DNA from 3 places in the Streptomyces sp. TLI_185 genome. Region 1 is predicted to be linked to each of the others. Evidence: riboswitches for the same ligand, from Rfam matches in the RefSeq annotation. Region 1 holds a riboswitch; each other region holds the start of a gene.
What was found. Region 1 has a riboswitch for cyclic di-AMP ahead of EDD92_RS27740 (transglycosylase SLT domain-containing protein). Riboswitches for the same ligand answer to the same signal wherever they lie in the genome.
Positions count from the first base shown of each region.

Region 2: linked by a shared signal. The riboswitch ahead of EDD92_RS39975 (LysM peptidoglycan-binding domain-containing M23 family metallopeptidase) and the one ahead of EDD92_RS27740 (transglycosylase SLT domain-containing protein) in region 1 are both predicted to bind cyclic di-AMP.
Region 3: linked by a shared signal. The riboswitch ahead of EDD92_RS50910 (C40 family peptidase) and the one ahead of EDD92_RS27740 (transglycosylase SLT domain-containing protein) in region 1 are both predicted to bind cyclic di-AMP.

Region 1 covers NZ_RKRB01000001.1:6,006,246-6,011,309, forward strand. Annotated here, with positions in the region: gene EDD92_RS27730 (FAD-dependent oxidoreductase) at 1-596, shown strand, start outside; gene EDD92_RS27735 (HAD family hydrolase) at 732-1,598, shown strand; gene EDD92_RS27740 (transglycosylase SLT domain-containing protein) at 1,795-2,277, opposite strand; cyclic di-AMP (ydaO/yuaA leader) riboswitch at 2,282-2,456, opposite strand; gene EDD92_RS27745 (polyprenyl synthetase family protein) at 3,228-4,238, shown strand; gene EDD92_RS27750 (CHRD domain-containing protein) at 4,385-5,064, shown strand, end outside.
Region 2 covers NZ_RKRB01000001.1:8,702,609-8,707,672, reverse strand. Annotated here, with positions in the region: gene EDD92_RS39985 (SGNH/GDSL hydrolase family protein) at 110-895, opposite strand; gene EDD92_RS39980 (DUF6250 domain-containing protein) at 1,068-1,781, opposite strand; gene EDD92_RS39975 (LysM peptidoglycan-binding domain-containing M23 family metallopeptidase) at 2,456-3,364, opposite strand; cyclic di-AMP (ydaO/yuaA leader) riboswitch at 3,369-3,527, opposite strand; gene EDD92_RS39970 (alpha-galactosidase) at 3,844-5,064, opposite strand, start outside.
Region 3 covers NZ_RKRB01000001.1:1,349,434-1,354,497, forward strand. Annotated here, with positions in the region: gene EDD92_RS06140 (hypothetical protein) at 1-475, opposite strand, end outside; gene EDD92_RS06145 (LysR family transcriptional regulator substrate-binding protein) at 544-1,341, opposite strand; gene EDD92_RS06150 (DUF5997 family protein) at 1,400-1,804, shown strand; cyclic di-AMP (ydaO/yuaA leader) riboswitch at 1,996-2,170, shown strand; gene EDD92_RS50910 (C40 family peptidase) at 2,179-3,786, shown strand; gene EDD92_RS06160 (carbohydrate ABC transporter permease) at 3,986-4,714, shown strand; partial or broken gene EDD92_RS06165 (5-dehydro-4-deoxyglucarate dehydratase) at 4,739-5,064, shown strand, end outside.

The DNA of each region.
Region 1 (5,064 bases):
GGGTCGCCTTCGGTGCACCGCCGTGGAAGCAGCCCAAGCTGCGCCCCGAGTCGCCCTTCGGCCGCGCCTGGTCCCTGTGGGCCCTCAGCTACTACCCGCACCCCTACCGCCATCTGCCGGCCGAGGCCCGCCACTACCTGGTGCGCCGCGTCCTCGGCCCGCTCGGCGCCTGGTGGCTGCGCGACCGTTTCGAGGGGAAGGTCCAGGTCAGCGAGGTCGAGCGGATCGTACGGGCGGACGCGGCCGACGGCAGCCCGAAGCTGACGGTCCGCACCCTCCCCCACTCTCGGCTTCGCTCGAGCGGGGGGACCCCCATGGGCCACATCCAGGACCTGCCCGCGGACCACGTCATCGCGGCCACCGGATACCGCGTGGACATCGCCGCGATGGACTTCCTCGGCCACGAACTGCGCACACGTCTGGCGGTGAGCCGCGGCACACCCAAACTGGGCGCGGGATACGTCTCCTCGGTCCCGGGCCTGTACTTCACGGGCCTGCCGGCCGCGGCCTCGTACGGCCCGGTGATGCGCTTCGTGTGCGGCACCGAGTTCGCCTCTCCGAGGCTGGCCGAACACCTGGCGGCAGCGCATGGCTAGGCCGGGCCCGCAGGGCCTCCGCCTGGTGATGAAGAGCCCACAAGGATAAGGGAGTTGAGTGAGGGACGGTGGTGCACTCGGCCGTCGTCCGGTTCGCGATGAGTCGGTGGGGCGTCCTGTCCGTATTCTCTGATCATGGCCGCACCCACCGCATATGCACTCATCGCCACCGACCTGGACGGCACGCTGCTCCGAGGCGACGACACGCTCTCCGACCGGTCCCTCGCCGCGCTCGCACGGGCAGCCGGGGCCGGCGCCCGGCACCTCGTCGTGACGGGCCGGCCGGCCCCCAGAGTGCGGCCGCTTTTCGACCAACTGGGCAGCAGGGGGCTCGCGGTGTGCGGGCAGGGCGCGCAGGTGTACGACGTGGGCGCGGACCGGCTGCTGTGGTCCGTCACCCTGGACCGGGAGCTGGCCGAGACCGCGCTCGGCAAGATCGAGGCCGAGGTGGGGCAGGTGTACGCGGCTGTCGACCAGGACGGTGTGGAGGGGCTCACGCTCATCGAACCGGGCTATCTGATGCCGCATCCGACGCTGCCGGCCGTGCGGGTCGACCGGCGCGACGACCTGTGGTGCGAACCCATCAGCAAGGTGCTGCTGCGCCATCCCGACCTGTCCGACGACGAGTTGGCGGCGACGGCGCGCTCGGTGGTGGGTTCGCTGGCCACCGTCACCATGTCGGGGCCGGGGACCGTCGAACTCCAGCCATGCGGTATCACCAAGGCGACGGGCCTCGCACTGGCCGCCGCACACCTGGGACTCGGTCCGGAGCAGACGATCGCCTTCGGCGACATGCCCAACGACATCCCCATGTTCGACTGGGCCGCCCACGGCGTCGCCATGGCCAACGCCCACCCCGAACTCAAGGCGGTGGCCGACGAGATCACCCTGTCGAACGAGGACGACGGCATCGCCGTCGTCCTCGAGCGACTCTTCTTCGAGTTCGGGGAGCTCGATGCGCTCGATGAGCTCCATGAACTCGGGCAGCTCGAGGAGCTCTGAGCAGGTCGGTCGAAGCCCGCTGGGGTTCGGCCGCGCCCCTTCAGGGGCGCGGGGCTCCATCCATATGCGGCTCCGCCGCGATGGGGTCCCTTCGCTCGAGCGAAGTCGAGAGTGGGGGAGCGACCAGCCACGACGGCCTGGCAGGCCGGCGCCGCAGAAGACGAACGGCCCCGTCGCAGCACTCCCCGCGGAGCGCCTAGTAGGCGCCGAAGACGTTGTCGATCGACCCGTACCGCGCGGCCGCGTACTTGCAGGCGGCCGTGATGTTCGCGATCGGGTCGAAGGGGTTCAGCGCCGTGCCGGGCACGTGGTAGGCGAGGAACGTCGGGTCGATGACCTGCAGCAGACCCTTCGACGGGGTGCCGGCGACCGCGTTCGAGTCCCAGTTGTTGATGGCGGCGGGGTCGCCCGAGGACTCACGGATGATGTTGCGGTAAATGCCGTTGTACGTCCCGGGAATTCCGTTCTGCTTCATGACCTGGAGGGCGCCCCGGATCCAGCCGTCGAGATTGTCGGCGTAGCCCATCGACTTCACGTTGGCCACGGTCGGGGTGGCCGCGGAGGCGCTGGTCGCCCCGATGAGCGGGAGGGCGAGAACAGCGGCGCCCGTACCGGTGACGGCGAGCTTGCGGGCGAGGCGGTTGTTTCTGGGGCGACGGTGCTGACCTGTTGCAGGCATGGCGGGATCCTCTCCGGCGCCTGCGAGGTGAGCTGTCGGGTTCGGGCGGGGAGATGCCCGGCCGCGCAGCCGTACGGCAACGCGGCTTCACCCCTAGCCGGCCCGGGGCGATGCCCGGTCCGGCGGCCTACCTGGTTCCCCCGCTCCTGCCGTGCGAGTGAGTTGGTCGATGGTCGTGCGCGGGCGGCGGCAGGATTCGGCGTCCACCCGACAGGCCGGGAACGTATGCGAGAGCACACGCCCTGAACAAGTGTCGGGTTCACAGATCGGGCCTATTGACCTTGGTCTGAGGCTTATGGGGCACTTGATCCTTTGCGGTTGCCAAGCCTCAACTGGCCTACGGGGGAGGGGAGGTAGTGAGAGTGCGGCCATCGCTCGCCCGTCGTGCCGTGTGAGTCAAGTCACCGGCATCCGCAAGGACGGCAAATCGGGCAATGGCCCCAACTCGTGTTCAGCGAGCCGCCCGTCGCCTCATTGGCGGGCGAAAACGGAACCTGTCATGTGGTGCGCGTCGTTGTCATGGCGGTCGCCCGTCGAGCACCCCGTGCCGGGATCCGGAGGTCCTCGTGAGTCGTTTCGTGGGGGAGGGGTATTCGGACGTGCCGACTCGTCGCGTGGATCCCGGTGGCCGGGCGGGGGGTCACCGGGACGAGCATCCGAGGGGCGCGCCGAGGGGTACGCCAAGGGGCGCACCAAGAGACACGCCAAGGGACGCGCCGAGGGACACGCCAAGAGGCGCGTCGACGGACACCCCGATAGACAAGTCGATAGATATCCGTTCTTATCGGTTGATCAAAAACATACCGGTCGTGATCCGATACCGCCCGGGCTGGACGGGTGGGTGGCATCGGTGATCGAAAGGTGACCGGATACGCTGACTTGAGTGATGTCAGCGACCTATCGACAAACCGTGTAACCGCCAGTAGACACCAGCAGACAGGAGACCCCTCGTGACCGTCGTCGGGCCGTTCGGGCTGAGCGTGCGGGACCAGGCTCTGGAAGCCGATGTCCAGGCCGGATTGGCGGCCGTCGAGGAAGGTTTGCTCGAAGCCACCAAGAGTGAGGTGCCCTTCATCACGGAGGCCGCCCAGCACCTGGTGCGGGCGGGCGGGAAGCGGTTCCGTCCGCTGCTCGTGATGCTCGCCGCCCAGTTCGGCGACCCGTATGCGCCGGGGGTCGTGCCGTCGGCCGTGGTGGTGGAGCTGACCCATCTGGCGACGCTGTACCACGACGACGTGATGGACGAGGCCGCCGTGCGGCGCGGCGTGGACAGCGCCAACACCCGCTGGGGCAATTCGGTCGCGGTGCTCACCGGTGACTTCCTGTTCGCGCGCGCCTCGCACATCCTGGCCGACCTCGGGCCCGAGGCGGTCCGGGTCCAGGCCGAGGCGTTCGAGCGCCTGGTCACCGGGCAGATCCTGGAGACGGCGGGTCCGCAGGACGGACGGGACCCGGTCGACCACTACCTGGACGTGCTCGGCGGCAAGACGGGTTCGCTGGTCGCCGTGTCGTGCCGCTTCGGCGCGATGATGTCGGGTGCCGACGAGACGGTCGTGGACGTGCTGACGCAGTACGGCGAGCGGCTGGGGGTCGCCTTCCAGCTGGCGGACGACGTACTGGACATCGCCTCCGAATCGCGCGAATCCGGGAAGACGCCGGGCACCGACCTCCGTGAGGGAGTGCCCACGCTTCCGGTGCTACGGCTGCGGGAGCGGGCGGCGCGGCTGGGTCTTGCCGAGGACATCGCCCTGTGTGAGCTGCTGGACTCCGACCTGAGCGACGACGCGCGGCACGCCGAGGCCCTCTCGGGGCTGCGGGCGCACCCTGCGCTGGAGCAGGCGCGCAGGGACACGGTGCGGTACGCGGAGGACGCGCGAGCGGCGCTGGCTCCGCTGCGGGAGTGCGATGCGAAGCTCGCGCTGATGGAGATGTGCGACGCCGTGGTGCACCGAGCCGGCTGAGCATCCGCTCGACCTGGACTTCAAGTGATGTGATGTACGTCACATATCTGGACTGAGTCCAGAGTGAGATCGCTTCCGTAGTCATGCGCAGAAGGCCGACGCAGGGGGTGTCGGCCCATCTACGGGGAGAAAACAGAATCATGGGAATGAACGCGACGTTCTCGAAGCGCCGTAAGAGCCTGATGGTCACGGCTGTCGCGGTCGCCGCCGCCGGGGGGATCGCTGCCGCGGTGATTCCGGCCCACGCCGCCGGAGGGACCGCGTCCGGAGACACCGGGGGGACCCTTCTGGCCGCCGGTCTGCGGGGGGCCAACGAGGTGCCCGTGGCGGGCGGCCCGGCCGTCGGCGACAAGGACGGCGCCGCTCTCGAGTTCATCAAGGTGCAGGACGACAAGGTGTCCGTCGCCGTGACCTGGCGCGGCACCGGCAAACCGACCATGCTCCACATCCACCAGGGCGCCAAGGGCACCAACGGCGGCGTCAAGGTCGACTTCACCGACCTGCTGATGAACAGCAAGCGGCACAGCGTCACCGGCACGGTCGAGGTCAAGGACGCCGGCCTGCTCGCCGCTCTCAAGTCCGACCCCGGTTCGTTCTACGCCAACCTGCACACCACCGAGTTCCCCGGCGGAGCCGTCCGCGGCCAGCTCCACAAGGTCACCGTCGCCGCCTTCGACTTCCGTGACGCCCTGCACAACTTCCAGGCGTCCGTGATCAAGGGCAGGCAGATCTACGAGTGCAAGCCGGCCGCCGGCGGTGGCTACGCCTTCGCCCAGCGGGACGTCGGCGCCCTGCTCGGCGGCGGCATCCGGCACTCCTTCGTCGC
Region 2 (5,064 bases), 2.7 Mb from region 1:
CCCGCACTCGGCGGGGGCTCAGTGCCACCGGGCCGCTGCTCCGCCCGCCCGGCGAGGGCCCTTCTCAAGCCATTTCGAGGGCTCGGCCCAGGACGGTCTCAGGCGGCTGTCACGCCACCGAAGCGATCCGCATCTTGATGTCGTCCGGCGACAGTGCGCCCTTGGCCGTGACGTGGTCCCCGGACGACTCGCCGCGCAGCCGGCGGCCGATCCACGGCACCAGGTACTCGCGCGCCCAGTGCACGTCGTCCCGTCGCACCTCGAGGGTGCCGCGCGGCGGGAGCGGCGGCCAGGGCTGGTCGGGGTCGGCCGGCACCTCGAGGCCGAGGACCTGCCCGGCGCGGAGCGCCACGCGCGTGTGCCCCTCGGGCGAGAGGTGGAGGCGGTCGCCGTCCCACGCCCTGCGGTCCTGAACGGTCTTCAGGGACCACAGGTCGAGCACGGGACAGCCGTACCGGTCGGCGATGGCCCGCACATGGCCGTTGTACGTGGCGATCTTGCCGCGCAGGTGCTTGAGCACGGGGACGCCACGGGTGTCGAAGCCGGTGGTCACCATGACCGTGCCGGCGACTTCGGTGAGCCGGGCAACCGCCCGCTCGAAGCGCTCGGCGACCTCGTCGGGGTCGGTGCCGGGACGGATGATGTCGTTGCCGCCGGCACAGAAGGAGACGAGGTCCGGCGCCAGTTCGACGGCCTGCGGGACCTGGTCCTCCACGATCTGGTCGAGCAGTTTGCCGCGCACGGCGAGGTTGGTGTAGCCGAAGTCGCCCTCGGGTCGCCGGTCCGCGAGAAGCACCGCGAACCGGTCGGCCCAGCCGACGAATCTCCCGTCGGGGCCGGGGTCGCCGACGCCCTCGGTGAAGCTGTCCCCCACCGCAACGTACGACCCGATCACTGATCTGCTGTCACTCTTCGAATCGTCTGTCACATCGACCATGATTCACCTTCGAATGTGACCTACGCGACCGTAGGAAAGGGTTGACGTGCGGTGAGATAAGCCACTTCTAAAGTGTTCGCCAAGCCCGGAATACCCCTTCCATCAGCGACGTTGAAGCGTCGTCAAGGCGTCAGAGACGGTGCGGGACGAGCCGGCGGACCCTGAAGTCGGTGATCCGGAAGTGGCTCCAGGTGGTCCGGAAGGCGAAGTGCCCCCTTGTGTACGGCTGCTGGTCGGTGTAGTCGAAGACGAGCCGCCCGTTGTTCCACCAGCGGACCGCCGAGCCGTCGGAGACGATACGGACGCGGTTGGGTTCGTTCGCGACGAGGAGCGGCTCCGTGTAGTCGTAGATCAGCGGGCGGACCCCGGGCTCCCCGACGTAACGGCGCAGACGGGTCGTGGTGTTCGTGTTGGCGCCGTAGCCCACGTAGTACGTCTTGAGGTAGTCGTACTCGGCCAGTGCCCCGCTGCGGCGGGTGGCGAAGAGGTCGTCCGGGGAGCGGACGTCGGTGGCGTTCCAGAAGTTGTTGAGGTCGGACACGCGGTCGTTCGCGCCGCCTTGCGACACGGGCGTCGCCGTGTACTCGATGACGTACGGCCCTTCGAGCCGCTGTCTGAACCAGACCGTCGCCCCGGCGGGTACGTCGACCTCCAGCACCCCTCGGGAGGCGGTCACGGTGCCGCCCTGCTCCAGTTCGACCGCCCACTTGCCGAGGCCGTGGCGGAAGTCGTCGCGGGCGATGAGGCGGCCGCGGGGCGAGGCAGTGGCGGCCGGCGCGGGGGCGAGGGCGGCCAGGGCGGCGCCGGCAGCCAGGGCTCCGAATGCTCTACGGGTACTCGTCACGGGGCGGCTCCTTCGGGTGCAGTGAGGGTGGATCCGAGAAGGGTGAGCAGGTGGTCGGCCACTTTGCGGTGGCCCTCAACGCGGGGTGGACGTTGCAGTTGAAGTCCCCGTCCGCCGGGGAGAGCCAGTCAGTGGTGTCGACGAACTCGGTGTGCGGGTCGGCCAGTTCACCGACCGCGGCGGCGATGCCGTCGGCGTGCGCTCCGCTGAAGGGGCCCAGCGCGAGAATGCGGGCGTGCGGCGCGGCTTCCCGCAGCCGGGGAGGTAGGTCGCGGCAGGCGGCCGGGAACTCGGCCGAGCCGAAGGCCGTGTCGCTGGTGGTGAGAAGACGTCTTGACGGACAGCTCGACGGCGTACAACTGCTTCCGGCCGTCGCCGACCTGCACGTAGACCTGGGCGGCCACGATCACCGCCGAAGCGATGCCGCCTGGCGGTGCGTCGACCGACGCCGGGCACGGGAACCTCCACAGACCTGGGAAGGCGATAGGGAAAGCGCTTTCATCGCTACGGAGATCACTGTGCCCTCACCTCCCCCCGCTGTCGACACCCGTGCAGCCCCCGCCACAAGAACGCAATACGGCAAACATGAGCGCAGCCGGACACACCGAAGGCCGGACCCGGGGATCGGGGTCCGGCCTTCGGCAGCGTGTCAGGCAGGTGGTTCCAAGGGGATGTCAGCCGACGCCGACGCCCTTCGAGCGGAGGTAGGCGACCGGGTCCACGTCGGAGCCGTAGTCGGGCGTGGTGCGGATCTCGAAGTGCAGGTGCGGGCCGGTCACGTTGCCGGTCGCGCCGGAGAGGCCGAGCTGCTGCCCCGCGGTCACGGTCTGGCCGGCCGAGACGGAGATCTGGGACATGTGGCCGTACTGGGCGTAGTACCCGTCGGCCAGCCTGATGACGACCTGGTTGCCGTAGGCGCCGCCCCAACCGGCGGAGACGACCGTGCCCGCACCGACGGCCTTGAGGGCGGTGCCGGTCGGGACGACGAAGTCGACACCCGTGTGGTAGCCGCTGGACCACATACCCCCGGGCACGTGGTAGCCGGTGCCGACGGTGCCTCCGGCCACGGGGAGGGTGAAGCCGGTGGGGGCGGACTCCGAGGCCTTGGTGGCGGTCGCCCTGCCGGCGGACGAGGACGTCTTCGAGGCGGACGAAGCGGACGAGGACGACGACTTGGTGGTGTCCGTCGCGGCCTTCCGGCCGATCGTCAGCTTCAGGCCCGGGTGGATCAGCGACGGGTCGTCGCCGACGGCCCGGCGGTTGTCCGAGTAGAGCTTGTGCCAGCCGCCGGAGACATGCTGCTCGTCGGCGATCCTCGAGAGGTAGTCGCCGGCCCGCACTGAATAGGTCCGCACACCCGCATTGCCGGCGGCGCTCTTCTGGGCCGCCTTCTTCGCGGTGACCGGAAGGGACTGGACGGCCTTTTCCGAAACCGTCTGGGAAGCGGACTGGGTTGTGGCGGCATGGGCGCCGGTGGCCCCCATGAGCGGGAGAGCGAGTGCGGCGCCACCGGTTCCGGCGACGGCGATGGAGCGGGTGAAGCGCTGGGGCTTCGGGCGGCGGTGTTTACCCTTCGCGGGCATGACGAATTCCTCTCCGGCGCCTGCGAGGTGAGCTGTCGGGTTCGGGCTGGAGATGCCCGGCCGCGCATGCGACGCGGCTTTACCCCTAGCCGTTCCGGAGACCGGAACAGGCAGTTGTACCTGTGGGTCCCCCGCTCCTGCCGTTCACGGGTGAGTTGTGCGGGCACCGGGCGGCGGCAGGATTGGGCGTCCGTCCGGATTGGTGGCGAACGTAAGCGACCAAGACGCAAAGCAACAAGTGCCGGTTCCCCGTGAATGCGTTTCTATTGATCCCTTGGGAGAAAACCCGGTAACCCTGCGTTGATTCGGGGGTGATCGTCTCGACCAAACACCCTTGTAAAGCACGTGAATTACGTGGACATGACGCGCCACGCACCGTCATGGATATGACGCTCCTCACGTGCCCCTGCTCCAGGATCCCCCATTCAGGAGCGAGTTGGAATAAAGAGGCAGAAGGAGCGCCAATCCGGACAGAAGACTCAGATACGCCGCAGACGGAAAACTGCCGCGTCGAGGTCACCACGCAATCCGGTACGCAGTCCGTGATGCAGCAATACGGCACCGCTGTGGATTTCGCCCGTTTCAGGGCATTCATACGAGGCTGTCGGGTCGAGGCCCCGCAGTCGCAGCGCCGGCACGGGCTCGCCGTGGCTCTGCGCCTGGAGCCAGGCGAGGACGACCGCCTCGTCCCCGCGCACATACTGCACCGCACTCAGTCCGCCCCGCGGCGGCCGCAGCCGGTAGAGGTCCCCGTGCTGCACCAGCGGCCGGATCTCCTTGTAGAGCGCCACCCACTGGCCGGCCTCGGCCAGCTCCTCCTCGGTCCACCGGGTGAGGTCCCCGCCGACCCCGAGCACGCCGGCCATGGAGCTCACGAACCGGAAGCGCAGCGAGCTGACCCGGCCGTTGAGCTGGGTGTTCGGGCTGTCGGTGACCCAGGCGGCCATCACCCGTGCGGGGTGGACCTGGCTGAAGCCGTGCTGGATGGCGAGCCGGTCGAGCGGGTCGGTGTTGTCGGAGGTCCACACCTGGTCCGTACGGCTCATGATCCCGAGGTCGATCCGTCCGCCGCCGCCCGAGCAGGACTCGAAGGCGACATTCGGGTGGGCCGCCCGCAGCCGGTCCAGCAGGGCGTACAGGGCGCGGACATGATCGACCCAAAGGCGCTGCGGGTAGGGCTCGCCGGGCCAGCCCGCATCGGTGAAGCAGCGGTTGAAGTCCCACTTCACATAGTCGATGGGGGCGCTGGAGAGGAGCGCGTGGAGCTGCTCCCACAGGTATTCCTGGACGTCCTCCCGGGCGAGGTTCAGTACGAGCTGATTGCGGAATTCCGTCCGCTTTCGTCCCGGCTGGAACTGCACCCAGTCGGGATGGGCTCGGTAGAGCTCGCTGTCCGGGTTGACCATCTCGGGCTCGACCCAGATGCCGAACTGCATGCCAAGAGCGTGCACATAGTCCGCGAGAGGCTTGAGGCCGTTCGGGAAGCGGTCCCGGTTGACCGTCCAGTCGCCGAGGCCGGCGCGGTCGCTGGTGCGCTTGCCGAACCAGCCGTCGTCGACCACGAACAGCTCGACGCCGATCGCCGCGGCCCGCCGCGCCAGGGTTCCCTGCTGCTCCTCGGAGATGTCGAACTCCGTGGCCTCCCAGGAGTTGAACAGCACCGGCCGGTCCTGCTCGGCGTCCGGGATGACGTACGCACG
Region 3 (5,064 bases), 4.7 Mb from region 1:
TCGCGTACGAGACGACGAGTGTCCTGGCCCGGCCGAGGATGAGCTCGGCCAGTGCGAAGGCGAGGGACAACGATGTGATCCCTCCCCACACGGGCAGATCCAGGGCGGGGACGTACAGCGACACCGGCGTGCGCAGCAGGGCCAGCCACAACGGCAGGTCGCCCTTGACGCCACCGAGAACCCGTACCGCCACCGCGCCGGCCGGCCGCTGCGCCAGCGCATGGAAGAAGATGACACCGAAGGCGGCCAGGAACGCCAGGAACAGTGCGGGCAGCCCACGACGTCTGAGTTGCCGCACCGGATCGACCACGATGCCCTGCCACTCGCCCCGCAGCGTGCGCCCGACGAACGCCGCCACCCGCCACAGTGCGCCGCGCGGCCGCCCGTTCCCCTGACCAGCCAGATCGCCCCACAGCTTGTGGGCACGCAGCCGGTCCGCGGCGCCGCCTGCGCACCGCACGCCCTTGCGAAGCAAAACTCCCCGCCTTCCGTCCATCACCCCACCGGATGGATCGGAACGGGGCGAGGCCGCCCCGAGGGAGGCTATGCCCGGCGGCGGGGTTTCCTGCGCTTGGCGCCCTTGGAGACGTCGGATCCGGCCCGCGGGTTGCGCGCCGCCGGCTTCCCTGCCGTCTTCCCGGTCGCCTTCCCCGCCGCCGGCTTGCGCCGTGCGCCGGCCGCGTCGCCGGTCCTGCCGCCCGCCTTGCCCTTCGGTTCGGGCGTCTGCGCCTTGCGGCCGCGGGAGCTGTTGACCGTGCGGCCGCGGACGATTCCGATGAAGTCCTCGACCAGATCCGTGGTCGCGTCCTCGGGCCACGCCAGGGCGACGCTCGACTCGGGGGCGTCCACCAGCGAGCGATACGTGAGGTCCTTGCGGTGGTACAGACGGGCCAGCGACTGGGGGACGACCACGAGGCCGACGCCCGCCGCGACGAGTTCCACGGCGTCCTCGGTGGTGGCGGGCCGCTCGAAGGCGGGCTCGCCCGGCGGCCGGTCCCAGTCGAAGACGTCGTCGAGGGGGTGGAAGACGACCTCGTCCGCAAGGTCCTGAACGGTCACCTCGTCCGCCGCCGTGATCACGTGATCCTTGGGGACGACGACGACCGTCGTCTCGGTGTAGAGGGGGATCGCGCTGAAGAACGTACGGTCGACCGGCAGCCGTACGAGTCCCGCGTCGGCCTCACCCGCGCGCAACACGTCGGATGCCTCGGCGGCCGGTACGGCGAGGAGGTTCAGCGGGATGCCGGGCTGGCGCTCGTTCCAGATCCGCACCCACTTGGCGGGCGTCACCCCCGGGACGTACGCGAGCCGGAACGCCTGGGATTCTTCCGAGCCTGTCACCAGGCCAGGCTACCGGCCGTGGTCAGAGGTCTCGAACATGCTCGATACCCTGGACGGCATGAAGTCGCACCAGAGCACCCAGACGATGAAGCCCGCGACCGCGGCGAAGAAACTGGGTGTGTACCTCGAGGCCACCCCCGCCGAGTTCCGGGAGGGTGTCGTCTCGCGAGCCGAGCTCGACCAGCTCCAGGCCGAGCCGCCCGAGTGGCTGCGCGAGCTGCGGGCGAACGGTCCGCACCCCCGTCCGGTGGTCGCGGCGAAGCTGGGCGTCTCCATCGCGGGTCTCGCCCGCGGCGGGATCACCGAGGCGCTCACCACCGAGCAGATCGAGGCCCTGAAGCAGGAAGAGCCCGAGTGGCTGCAGAAGGAACGCGCCACGCAGGCCGAGGTCCGCAAGGAGGCGGCGCGCATCAAGAAGCGCAACGCCGAGCGCGAGGCTCGCAGCGACGGCCCGCGTCCCTGACGCGCCCTGCTCGCGACGGTCGGTCGCCGTCCGGATCCGCAGCGTGCACGACACACGGATCTGACGGTGCGTCACGACGAAGGTCACAAAAGCGTATCGGACATTACGGCCATCAACCTTCACACGAGCCGCACAAGTTGGCTAGCGTGGCGTCAGGCCGCACGAGTTCCTCCGGCGAACCCCGCCGGGACGCGTGGCCTCCGCCGAATCCGGTGCGCCCTCGTGGCAGCCGGAGCCGGGGACCCAACCGAACGACGGGGTGAATCGGCCCAACTGCCCGCCCGGGCAGGGGCCGTAGGGCATGCCTTCCGGAACCGACCGCCCGAACCCGACAGCTAACTCGGTAGGCGGAGTACGGAAGGAGTACGGCTCCCATGGCGCCGGATCGACCATCGCGCGCCGGAGGCTTCGGCCTGCCCGGTATGCGCAATTCCGCTCTCGCGACGGCCGCCCTCACCTCGGTGGCCCTGTTCTCGCAGACCGCCGACGCCGCACCGACGACGGGGGACGAGGGCCCGAGCCGGGAAGCCGTCCGGCAGCGGGTGAGCAGCCTCTACGACCAGGCCGAGTCCGATACCGGCAACTTCAACTTCACCCGGGCCCAGTTGATGGGGACGCGGCCGCCCGCGGCGCCGGCCCGCGAGCGTGGCCGCTCGGACCCGGCACTCGACTCGGTGTCCCGGCGGTGGTTCGACGGAGTGCGTGCCTCGCTGGGTCCGACGGTGCCTGCGGTACTGCCGGCCGACCGTACGCCGGCCCGCCAGGCCGAGCCGCGGCCCCCGCGCCCGGCGGACAGCCGTACCCCCGCCCTTGAGCTGGAGGCGACCGTCCGGCCCGTGGCGGAGCTGCCCTCCGCGGAGTCCCGCCGTCCGGTGGCCGAATTGACCGCCGGACCCACGGCCCCGCTCCCCGCCGTCCCGCAGCCCCGCCAGGAGGCCGCCCCCGCGCTGCCCACGGCGGCCCCCGAGTCGAAGCAGACCTCCCTGCGCAGGTCCAAGGAGCAGAGCCAGCGCAAGATCGCGGCGGCCAGCGAGCTGCTGTACCGGTACACCGCGCGGCAGACCTCCGCACCGCGCCCGGCTGTTGAGGCCATGCCGGCCCAGCTTCCCTGGCAGGACCAGGCGGAACAGACCCGCCGGGCGAACGAGGAGGCCTGGCGGCTGCAGCAGCCGACGGTCCTCGACATGGGCGCGCCCCCGGCCGGGGAGCAGCGCATGCAGCCGTCCGTCCTCGACACCGGCATACCCGCAGTCGGGGAGCAGTTCATGCAGCCGTCCGTGCTCGACACCGGGGTACCCGCGGTCGAGGAGTGGCGCATGCAACCGTCCGTGCTCAACACGGGCGAAACCCCGGCCGGGGATTGGCGTACGCAGCCATCCGCCCTCGACACCGGCACAACCGCGGCCGAGGAATGGCGCACCCAGCCATCCGTCCTCGACACCGGCATACCCGCGGTCGGGGAGCAGTTCATGCAGCCGTCCGTGCTCGACACGGGCGTAACCCCGGCCGGGGATTGGCGTACGCAGCCATCCGCCCTCGACACCGGCATACCCCAGGCCGGGGGATGGACCATGCAGCCGTCCACCCTGGACACGGGTGTGCCCGCCGTCGGCACCTCCGCCGTCACCAAGGCGGACAGGGCGATCGACTTCGCCCGTGCACAGATCGGCAGGCCGTGCCTGTGGGGTGCGGTCGGGCCGGAGTCGTACGACAACGCCGGGCTCACCCAGGCCGCCTGGCGGGCCGCCGGGGTCACCCTGCCACGCACCACGTACGAGCAGGCGAGCGCCGGCACGGTGATTCCGCTCGCGGAGAGCCGCCCCGGAGACCTGATCTTCTTCAACGACAACTTCAGCCACGTCGGCATCTGCACCGGCAACGGCTTGATGATTCACGCGCCCGGCCCGGGCGCGGTCATCCGCGAGGACTCGGTCCACTACGCCGGCGAAGCCGCGGTCCGAATCGCCGTACGTCCCGCGTGAGATCAGGGACGCCGGTCGAGGCGTGACACCAACAGCTCGATGAACTGCGAGGCCGCCGACGGAAGTCGGCGGCCTCCTCGTTGTTCGTTGCGGGCACCCTTCTCATCTCGGTCCCGGTCACGGGCCCTGCGCGCCGCCCGCCTACATCACGGCATCCAGTGACGCATGCACGGGCTCGGTGAGATGTTTCAGCTATGTCTTGACATACCCGAGCGGCTCCTCGCTGTCCTTCCTCCCGCACCATCCCACCCTGCTGAAGATCAGGGTGGCGGGCGAGCGCGGCATCTGGGACTACTTCACCAACTCGCTGGTCATCGCGGGCGGCGGACTGCTGCTGCAGCTCGCGGAAGCGGTGCCGGCCGCCTACGCGCCGGCCCGGCACCGCTTCCGCGGCCAGGCCCTGGTGCTGACCCTGTTCATGCTGACGATGATGCTCCCCGAGGAGGTCATCGCGATCCCGCTGTCCCTGGTCCTCGGTGATGTCCCGGTCGTGGGGCTGGACCTGAAGGGCACCATGTGGGCGGTGATCCTGCCGCTCGGCGCCTGGGGTTTCTCGATCATGCTGCTGACCGAGTTCATGAAGGACATCCCCACCGAGATCGAGGAGGCGGCCCGCATGGACGGCGTGGGCGAGTTCCGGCTGCTGTGGCAGGTCGTCCTGCCGCTGTGCAAACCGGCGCTCGGCGTGGCCGGCGTGCTCGGCTTCATCATGATCTGGGACCAGTACCTGCTGCCGCTGATCGCCGCCAAGGACCCCACCGACTACACGGTCACCGTCGCCCTGTCCATCCTGCGCACCGACCCCGAGGTCGGCTCCGGGGTGGTCCTCGCCGGTGCGGTCATCGCCCTGATCCCCAGCCTGATCGTCTATCTGCTCCTCCAGCGCTCGCTGGTCACCGGCATCGCCGCCGGGGCCACCAAGGGCTGACAACCCCCCACGTTCGAGGGAGACATGAAGTTCCAAGGAGTGCTGTTCTTCCCGGTCACACCGTTCGCGTCGGACGGCTCACTGGACGAGGAACGGCTTGCGCAGCACATCGCCTCCGGCGTCGCGGCCGGCGCGGGCGGCGTGTTCGTCGCCTGCGGCACGGGCGAGTTCCATGCGCTGACGCCCGAGGAGATCGAACACGCAACGCGCGTCGCGGTCGGGGTCGTCGGCGGCCGGGTGCCGGTGCTGGCCGCCGAGGCGGCCCTTTGCCGGTCGCCCGCGACCAGGCCGCCCGCATCGAACGCGCGGGCGCCGACGGCATCCTGCTGCTGCCGCCGTACCTGGTCAGC